2 regions of the Planococcus alkaliphilus genome follow, and region 1 is predicted to be linked to the other one. Evidence: a T-box and tRNA genes for the amino acid it is inferred to sense, from the RefSeq annotation. Region 1 holds a T-box; the other holds one or more tRNA genes.
What was found. The T-box of region 1 lies ahead of alaS (alanine--tRNA ligase). A T-box ahead of a tRNA ligase gene usually reads a tRNA of that ligase, here a tRNA-Ala.
Positions count from the first base shown of each region.

Region 2: it encodes a tRNA-Ala, which carries the amino acid that the T-box ahead of alaS (alanine--tRNA ligase) is inferred to sense. The anticodon was not compared.

Region 1 is NZ_CM168060.1:1,519,687-1,524,076, reverse strand. Features, by position in the region: gene alaS (alanine--tRNA ligase) at 1-2,305, opposite strand, end outside; T-box leader at 2,398-2,604, opposite strand; gene recD2 (SF1B family DNA helicase RecD2) at 2,817-4,390, opposite strand, start outside.
Region 2 is NZ_CM168060.1:1,260,869-1,265,258, forward strand. Features, by position in the region: rRNA gene AC2EXB_RS06485 (23S ribosomal RNA) at 1-1,007, shown strand, start outside; rRNA gene rrf (5S ribosomal RNA) at 1,150-1,265, shown strand; tRNA gene AC2EXB_RS06495 (tRNA-Val) at 1,275-1,350, shown strand; tRNA gene AC2EXB_RS06500 (tRNA-Thr) at 1,364-1,439, shown strand; tRNA gene AC2EXB_RS06505 (tRNA-Lys) at 1,450-1,525, shown strand; tRNA gene AC2EXB_RS06510 (tRNA-Leu) at 1,547-1,631, shown strand; tRNA gene AC2EXB_RS06515 (tRNA-Gly) at 1,637-1,711, shown strand; tRNA gene AC2EXB_RS06520 (tRNA-Leu) at 1,742-1,830, shown strand; tRNA gene AC2EXB_RS06525 (tRNA-Arg) at 1,874-1,950, shown strand; tRNA gene AC2EXB_RS06530 (tRNA-Pro) at 1,976-2,052, shown strand; tRNA gene AC2EXB_RS06535 (tRNA-Ala) at 2,059-2,134, shown strand; tRNA gene AC2EXB_RS06540 (tRNA-Met) at 2,156-2,229, shown strand; tRNA gene AC2EXB_RS06545 (tRNA-Ile) at 2,238-2,314, shown strand; tRNA gene AC2EXB_RS06550 (tRNA-Ser) at 2,330-2,422, shown strand; tRNA gene AC2EXB_RS06555 (tRNA-Met) at 2,498-2,574, shown strand; tRNA gene AC2EXB_RS06560 (tRNA-Asp) at 2,578-2,653, shown strand; tRNA gene AC2EXB_RS06565 (tRNA-Phe) at 2,673-2,748, shown strand; tRNA gene AC2EXB_RS06570 (tRNA-Gly) at 2,754-2,827, shown strand; tRNA gene AC2EXB_RS06575 (tRNA-Ile) at 2,838-2,914, shown strand; tRNA gene AC2EXB_RS06580 (tRNA-Asn) at 2,916-2,990, shown strand; tRNA gene AC2EXB_RS06585 (tRNA-Ser) at 2,995-3,085, shown strand; tRNA gene AC2EXB_RS06590 (tRNA-Glu) at 3,092-3,163, shown strand; gene AC2EXB_RS06595 (DMT family transporter) at 3,229-4,215, opposite strand.

The sequences.
Region 1 (4,390 bases):
CCTGGCGTGCAGCTGCCATAATTTCAGAAGACTGGGCATTCGACATTTTTGCCATCAGCGATTCGTTCTCACGTTGGAGATTTTTCATTTCCTGCTGGAACGATTGGACTTTCTGGATCAGATCTTTCGTTGAAGATTTCATCAAGGCCGCTGTTTCTTCAAGCAAGTTTTCGCTTTCTTTCAAGTTTTCATAAGCGCCTTTGCCTGTTACCGCTTCAATACGGCGGATGCCTGCTCCGATTCCGCTTTCCGAAACAATTTTGAAGACGCCGATTTCAGCTGTATTTGTTACATGGACACCGCCGCAAAGTTCAAGCGAATAGCCGCCAATTTCAACGACGCGAACGACATCTCCGTATTTTTCACCAAATAAAGCCATAGCTCCCATGTTTTTTGCTTCTTGCAGATTATGGTAGCCGGTCTGAACCGAAATGCCTTCCCAGACTTTTTCGTTGACGATTCGTTCAATCTTTTCCAGTTCCTCACTTGTCACTTGCCCGAAATGGGAGAAGTCGAAACGCAGGCGATCTGGACCGACATATGAACCTGCCTGATTGACGTGTGTTCCTAATGTATCTTTTAATGCCTGGTGCAATAGGTGGGTTGCCGTATGGTTTTTGACCGTATGGCGACGTTCACTTGAATCCACTTGGGCGTGGACCGATGCTTTCGTCAATTCACCGGTTTCCACTCGAACTGAATGGAGGTTTTGGCCATTTGGCGCCTTTTTCACATCGAGAACCACCGCTTTCACTAAGTCGTTCGTCAATTTTCCGTGGTCGGCAATCTGCCCGCCGCTTTCTGCATAGAAAGGCGTCTGGTCCAGAATGACTTGCACTTCTTCCCCTTCATGCGCACTTTCAGCTAACTCACCGTCTTTGATAATGACGAGAACTTTTGCATCCGCTACTGTTTGTGTATAGCCGATAAATTCGCTCGCTTCTTTAATATTCCCGAGTACTTCCGATTGCGTCTGCATCGAGTTGACGTTCTGACGCGCACTGCGTGCACGGTCGCGCTGCGCTTGCATCGCTGCTTCAAATCCAGCATGGTCAATCGACATGCCTTCTTCTTCCGCATATTCTTCTGTCAATTCAACAGGGAATCCGTACGTATCATACAAACGGAATGCATCTTCGCCAGGAATTTCAGAATGGCCCGCTGCTTTTTGCTGCTCGACGACTGTCGAAAGAATCGCTAAGCCATCATGCAAAGTTTCGTGGAAACGCTCTTCTTCCAATTTCATGACGCGGATAATGAAATCCTGTTTATCCGTCACTTCAGGGTAGAAATCGTTCATGATTTCACCGACAACCGGCACAAGTTCATACATGAACGGCTTTTCGATGCCCAATTTTTTCGCATAGCGGACAGCCCGTCGAAGTAGGCGGCGCAGAACGTATCCGCGTCCTTCATTGGACGGAAGCGCTCCGTCTCCGATTGCAAATGCGACTGTACGGACATGGTCAGCGATGACTTTGAATGCCATATCAGCATCCCCGTCTTCGCCGTATTTCTTGCCTGAAATTTCTTCCGTTTTAGCAATGATCGGCGTGAAAAGATCTGTATCGTAGTTTGTTGGAACGTCTTGAACGACAGAAGCCATGCGTTCAAGCCCCATTCCGGTATCGATGTTCTGTTTCGGAAGCGGCGTATACGTATGGTCCGGATTATGGTTGAACTGGGAGAATACCAGGTTCCATACTTCCAGGTAACGGTCGTTTTCCCCGCCTGGATACAATTCCGGGTCATTCATGTCGCTGCCGTATTTCTCGCCGCGGTCATAAAAGATTTCCGAGTTCGGGCCGCTTGGGCCTTCTCCGATATCCCAGAAATTCCCTTCCAACCGAATGATGCGTTCAGCCGGCACACCGACTTCATTTAGCCAGATGCTGTAAGCTTCTTCATCTTCCGGGTGGATCGTTACAGAAAGCTTTTCAGCGTCAAAGCCCATCCATCTTTCGTCCGTCAGAAATTCCCATGCCCAGTGGATCGCTTCTTTTTTGAAGTAATCACCGATCGAGAAATTTCCGAGCATTTCAAAGAAAGTATGGTGGCGCGCCGTTTTCCCGACATTTTCGATATCGTTTGTCCGGATCGATTTTTGTGCATTGACGATTCTCGGATTTTCCGGAATCACGCGTCCGTCAAAATATTTTTTCAAAGTTGCTACACCGCTGTTGATCCACAATAAGGAAGGATCTTCGAACGGGACTAAAGGTGCACTCGGTTCTTGATCGTGGCCTTTTTCTTTAAAGAATTCGATATACAATCTTCTGATGTCTGCAGCTTTCATGTTTTTCATCTTAATTCCTCCTCGATTCTTTTGGCTAAAGCTAGGTAGGCTGCAAGCGCTAGGCGAGGGCACAATAAAAAGCCTCCATCTCTTGCGCTTGCGCAAGGGACGAAGGCTTTAATTCGCGGTACCACCCTAATTACACGGAAAACATCCGTGTCTCTCATTATGCCTTAACGCGGCGTGACGGCAGGGATTAGCTGCACTCCGGAGTAGCTTTCTAAAATCGCAAGCAGAAGGTTCTTCCAGCCTATGGAACCTTTTTCTGGTCAACTGCAAAATTATACTGTCTCCATCAATGTGTTGTTTACTATAAATTGAATTATATAGAAAAAGGTTTAGGTGTGTCAATAGCAGCGATTATCCGCAAAATTTTGAAATACGCCTGGTAATGGCCGAAATACGCCCGGTTAAAGTGGAAATACGCACAGTTATCCAGAAAATACGCCCAGAAGCTAAAGAAATATGCTTCTATCCGGAAATCTTCAAGAAAAAAACGCTCGCCGTAAGCGAACGCCCCTTACACTTCCATGAAATCTTTCGGTGTGACGCCTTGCATGCCGACGAGCGGATGGATGACGTGGACATTTTCATTCGTCAAACTTGCCGGGCCTTTTGACTTTGCCGCAGCCGTTTTAGCTTCGGCAATCGCAGGTTCTGTTTTAGCGACAGGCACTGATTCAACCATCGCCGCCTTTTCAGCAACAGCCGTTTCCTGCACAGGTTCTTCCGCAGACAATTGAAGCCGTTTCTTCAGTGTCGTCATTCGCTGCACATCATCAGTCCGTTCGACTCCGTAGCGGAACACTTGCGGATCTCCGCAAAGAATCAAAAAATCTTTGCTGCGGGTGATGCCCGTATAAAGAAGGTTGCGCCGCAGCATTTTCATATAGCCGCGGACGACCGGCATAATGACTGTCGGGAATTCCGATCCTTGTGCTTTATGGATCGAACAGCAATACGCGAGCGTCAACTGGTTCAAGTCGCTGCGCTGGTAGGTCACTTCAATGCCGTCAAATGACGCGACGAGCATGTCTTGCTTCTCCACCGTTTCTTTCGCTTTTAGAATCGCAATCACTTCACCCATATCCCCGTTGAAGACATTGCTTTCCGGTTGGTTTACTAGCTGCAGGATTTTGTCGCCGATCCGGTACGTGATGTCGCCGAAGACCAGTTCTTTTCGTGAACCATCCGGGTTCGGGTTGACCATTTCCTGGATCATGCGGTTCAAGGCATCGATTCCAGCCGGACCCCGGTACATCGGCGCAAGCACCTGGATGTCTTTGATCGAATGCCCTTTTGATAAGGCGCTCTTGACCACTTTCTCGACGACAGAAGCTATTTGATCCGCACCTGCTTTGATAAACGAACGGTCTGATGTTTTTGCTGTAATATCTGCAGGCAATTGGCCTTTTTTCATTTGGTGGGCAAGTTCAATGATCGACGATCCGGAAGTCTGGCGGTAAATGTCTTTCAACTCGACCGTCGGAATGCGTTTTGATTCAAGCAGGTCGCGCAGCACTTGGCCCGGTCCGACTGGCGGCAGTTGGTCCTGATCTCCGACAAAAATGATCTGGGCATCGTCCGGAACAGCTTTCAGCAATTGATGCGCAAGCCACGTATCAACCATCGACATTTCATCGATGATGATCAAACGCCCTTCGATTTCCTTTTCCGTTTCTTCTTCTTTTTCCTGGCCGTTAAAGCCGAGCAAGCGATGGATCGTCATGGCGGGAAGTTCCGTCGATTCACTCAGGCGCTTTGCAGCGCGGCCGGTCGGAGCAGCGAGAATGATGGGAAACGGCTCTTTTTTCTTCGCGTAGTCTTTCGGATCGAGCGATAAGCCGTGCAGTTCCGCATACACTTCGACGAGGCCGCGGACTACCGTCGTCTTCCCAGTACCCGGTCCCCCAGTCAATATCATGACAGAAGAATTGATGCTGCCGTCTATCGCTTCAATCTGCGTTTCGGCATAATTCACCCCGAGCCGCTCTTCCGCTTCACCGAGCGCACGCCGTACTTCTGACGCCGGAAAACGGTCCCGGTTTGCCTGCGAGCCAAGCAAAGTTTCGAGTTTTGTCGCAATGCCGACTT
Region 2 (4,390 bases), 260 kb from region 1:
CCCAGTAAACGGCGGCCGTAACTATAACGGTCCTAAGGTAGCGAAATTCCTTGTCGGGTAAGTTCCGACCCGCACGAAAGGCGTAACGATCTGGGCACTGTCTCAACGAGAGACTCGGTGAAATTATAGTACCTGTGAAGATGCAGGTTACCCGCGACAGGACGGAAAGACCCCGTGGAGCTTTACTGTAGCCTGATATTGAATTTTGGTGCAACTTGTACAGGATAGGTAGGAGCCTTTGAGCCCGGAGCGCCAGCTTCGGAGGAGGCGTCGGTGGGATACTACCCTGGTTGTATTGAAATTCTAACCCACACCCCTGATCGGGGTGGGAGACAGTGTCAGGCGGGCAGTTTGACTGGGGCGGTCGCCTCCTAAAGAGTAACGGAGGCGCCCAAAGGTTCCCTCAGAATGGTTGGAAATCATTCGCAGAGTGTAAAGGCACAAGGGAGCTTGACTGCGAGACGTACAGGTCGAGCAGGGTCGAAAGACGGGCTTAGTGATCCGGTGGTTCCGCATGGAAGGGCCATCGCTCAACGGATAAAAGCTACCCCGGGGATAACAGGCTTATCTCCCCCAAGAGTCCACATCGACGGGGAGGTTTGGCACCTCGATGTCGGCTCATCGCATCCTGGGGCTGTAGTCGGTCCCAAGGGTTGGGCTGTTCGCCCATTAAAGCGGTACGCGAGCTGGGTTCAGAACGTCGTGAGACAGTTCGGTCCCTATCCGTCGCGGGCGCAGGAAATTTGAGAGGAGCTGTCCTTAGTACGAGAGGACCGGGATGGACACACCGCTGGTGTACCAGTTGTTCTGCCAAGGGCATCGCTGGGTAGCTATGTGTGGCCGGGATAAGTGCTGAAAGCATCTAAGCACGAAGCCCCCCTCAAGATGAGATTTCCCATTGCGCAAGCAAGTAAGATCCCTCAAAGACGATGAGGTAGATAGGTTCGAGGTGGAAGCGTGGCGACACGTGCAGCTGACGAATACTAATCGATCGAGGACTTAACCAAAATGGCTTTCTGAAGAGCGCGTTGCGTTGGTTTCATGTCGAATATCCAGTTTTGAAAGAATAAGGCAAAAGTTTTTTTAAAAAAAGCTTGAAATACCAGTCAGAATTGGTATAATAAAACTTGTCTTTCAAAAATCAAATAGTCCAGTGATGATGGCAAAGAGGCCACACCCGTTCCCATCCCGAACACGGAAGTTAAGCTCTTTTGCGCCGATGGTAGTTGGGGGTCTCCCCCTGTGAGAGTAGGACGTCGCTGGGCATACATACTGGAGGATTAGCTCAGCTGGGAGAGCATCTGCCTTACAAGCAGAGGGTCGGCGGTTCGATCCCGTCATCCTCCACCATTTTTTCTCTTTCGCCGGAGTAGCTCAACTGGTAGAGCAACTGACTTGTAATCAGTAGGTTGAGGGTTCAAGTCCTTTCTCCGGCACCACTTTTCATGAGAGCCATTAGCTCAGTTGGTAGAGCATCTGACTTTTAATCAGAGGGTCGAAGGTTCGAATCCTTCATGGCTCACCATTTTAATTTCATTATTGCCACGCGGGTGTGGCGGAACTGGCAGACGCACTAGACTTAGGATCTAGCGCCTTCGGGCGTGGGGGTTCGACTCCCTTCACCCGCACCATTTTTGCGGAAGTAGTTCAGTGGTAGAACGCCACCTTGCCAAGGTGGAGGTCGCGGGTTCGACCCCCGTCTTCCGCTCCAATTTTTTGCAGCAATTCAAAGCCGACCCATGCCGGGGTGGCGGAACTGGCAGACGCACAGGACTTAAAATCCTGCGGTAGGTGACTACCGTACCGGTTCGATTCCGGTCCTCGGCACCATCTTTGTTTGCAGAAAAAACCGTCAGGTTTTCATCATGAATAAGCGCCCGTAGCTCAATTGGATAGAGTACTTGACTACGAATCAAGCGGTTAGAGGTTCGAGTCCTCTCGGGCGCGCCATATTTTTACACTCAGCATTTAAGTTCGGGAAGTAGCTCAGCTTGGTAGAGCACTTGGTTTGGGACCAAGGGGTCGCAGGTTCGAATCCTGTCTTCCCGACCATTCAATGGGGCCTTAGCTCAGCTGGGAGAGCGCCTGCCTTGCACGCAGGAGGTCAGCGGTTCGATCCCGCTAGGCTCCACCAACTATATATTATAAAGATCCTGGCGGCGTAGCTCAGCTGGCTAGAGCGTACGGTTCATACCCGTAAGGTCGGGGGTTCGATCCCCTCTGCCGCCACTTTTTTAGGACCTTTAGCTCAGTTGGTTAGAGCAGACGGCTCATAACCGTCCGGTCGCAGGTTCGAGTCCTGCAAGGTCCACCATTTACCTATTATCACGGAGGAATACCCAAGTTTGGCTGAAGGGATCGGTCTTGAAAACCGACAGGGGAGTCAAATCCCGCGGGGGTTCGAATCCCTCTTCCTCCTCCATCTTTATAAAAAATGTGTGGACTATCCTTTTTAAAACTTCTATATAATAGAAGAAACTAATATCAATATTATTATCGCGGGGTAGAGCAGTTCGGTAGCTCGTCGGGCTCATAACCCGGAGGTCGCAGGTTCAAATCCTGCCCCCGCAACCAAATGGTCCCGTGGTGTAGCGGTTAACATGCCTGCCTGTCACGCAGGAGATCGCCGGTTCGATCCCGGTCGGGACCGCCATTTTTTATCTTTCAAATGTGGGTCAGTAGCTCAGTTGGTAGAGCATTAGATTGAAGCTCTAAGTGTCGGCGGTTCGATTCCGTCCTGACCCACCATTTATGCGGGTGTAGTTTAGTGGTAAAACCTCAGCCTTCCAAGCTGATGATGAGGGTTCGATTCCCTTCACCCGCTCCATTATACATATGGGCCTATAGCTCAGCTGGTTAGAGCGCACGCCTGATAAGCGTGAGGTCGATGGTTCGAGTCCATTTAGGCCCACCATTCCGAAGTAGCTCAGTGGTAGAGCACCGCACTGTTAATGCGATGGTCGTAGGTTCGAGTCCTACCTTCGGAGCCATACTGGGGAAGTACTCAAGTGGCTGAAGAGGCGCCCCTGCTAAGGGTGTAGGTCGGGAAACCGGCGCGAGGGTTCAAATCCCTCCTTCTCCGCCAGTAATTGGCCCCTTGGTCAAGCGGTTAAGACACCGCCCTTTCACGGCGGTAACACGGGTTCGAATCCCGTAGGGGTCATATAAAAGTGTCATGCATTCATTTGCATGGCATTTTTTTTTGCGTAAAAAAAGCAGCTGTTTATTTTAAAGCGGCTGCTTTTTAGTTAAGGTCTCTATGTTTGTGTTCCGGGTTAGTTTGATTGCAGAGAGCTGGCTATGGATAATCATGCCAGCCATGACGATGGCAATGCCAACCCAGGAAAGTGGTGTAGGCAAAGCGATCGATAAGATAAGAATTTCGCCAAATAACGCAAAAAGCACTTCTAGTGACTGTGTCGCTTCTACTGCCGCTAGTTTTTTCATATCTTTTCGAACCAAATCGGTAGCTTTAAAAAACAGAACTGTAGCTATGACACCAGAACTCACTGCTACTATTAGCGATTGCAAGCTTTGGTTTATACTTGGGAGTCCTTCAGTTGCTAGTGCAAAGAAAGATAACACCAACCAAAAAGGAAGACTTGCTAAAGTCATTCCAAGAACGCGCTGGTAAGCGTCTAGCTGGTCATTGCAAAGCGCCATCATTTTCCGGTTGCCCAATGGGAAGGCGAAGGAGGCGACTAAAACGGGCAAAAATCCCATTAAAAACGTTTGAAGAGGGATTTCTTGTGCATGTTCTAGTTGCATGATAATAACTCCTAGCAAAATAAGAAAAGAAAAAGCTAATCCTTTATAAGGAATTTTTTCTCTCAATTGGATTTGGCCTTTTGCTGTTTGTATTGTATAGAAAAAAAGAGGGGCAAGCAATGAGCCCGAAATGATCGTTATCTGCCAAGTTCCAGCAATAAGCCAGCCGGGTGAATAGGCTGCGGCAAAGCATAATGGCGCATAGAAAAGTACGAACCCGATAAAACTCCATAGCAGCCAGCTCATGGGGGCCTTTCTCATTTGCTTAAAGAGAGGAATTAAGTTTCTGCGTGCCAGTACTATCACTAAAAGAAACGGGATCATAAAGATGTAGCGTAAAGATGCGCTCCAGAGCCAGCTTCCACCTGTTGCTTCCATACTGGCATTGAAAACGAATGTGAAAGCGAAAAAGAAGGCAGCGATTACTCCGATTATTATTGGTCTCATTGGTTCACCTCACTTTAGCTATATATAAATTTATTCTAATATATCGTTTTTGAAAATTTCGGTCAACAAGGTCAAGTAACAAAAAGGGCCTTTCCAATAAGTTGAGTAAAAACTTGTTGGAAAGGCCCATGGCTTCTAATAAAACTTAATTATTGATTTTGTCTCTGCAGCGATG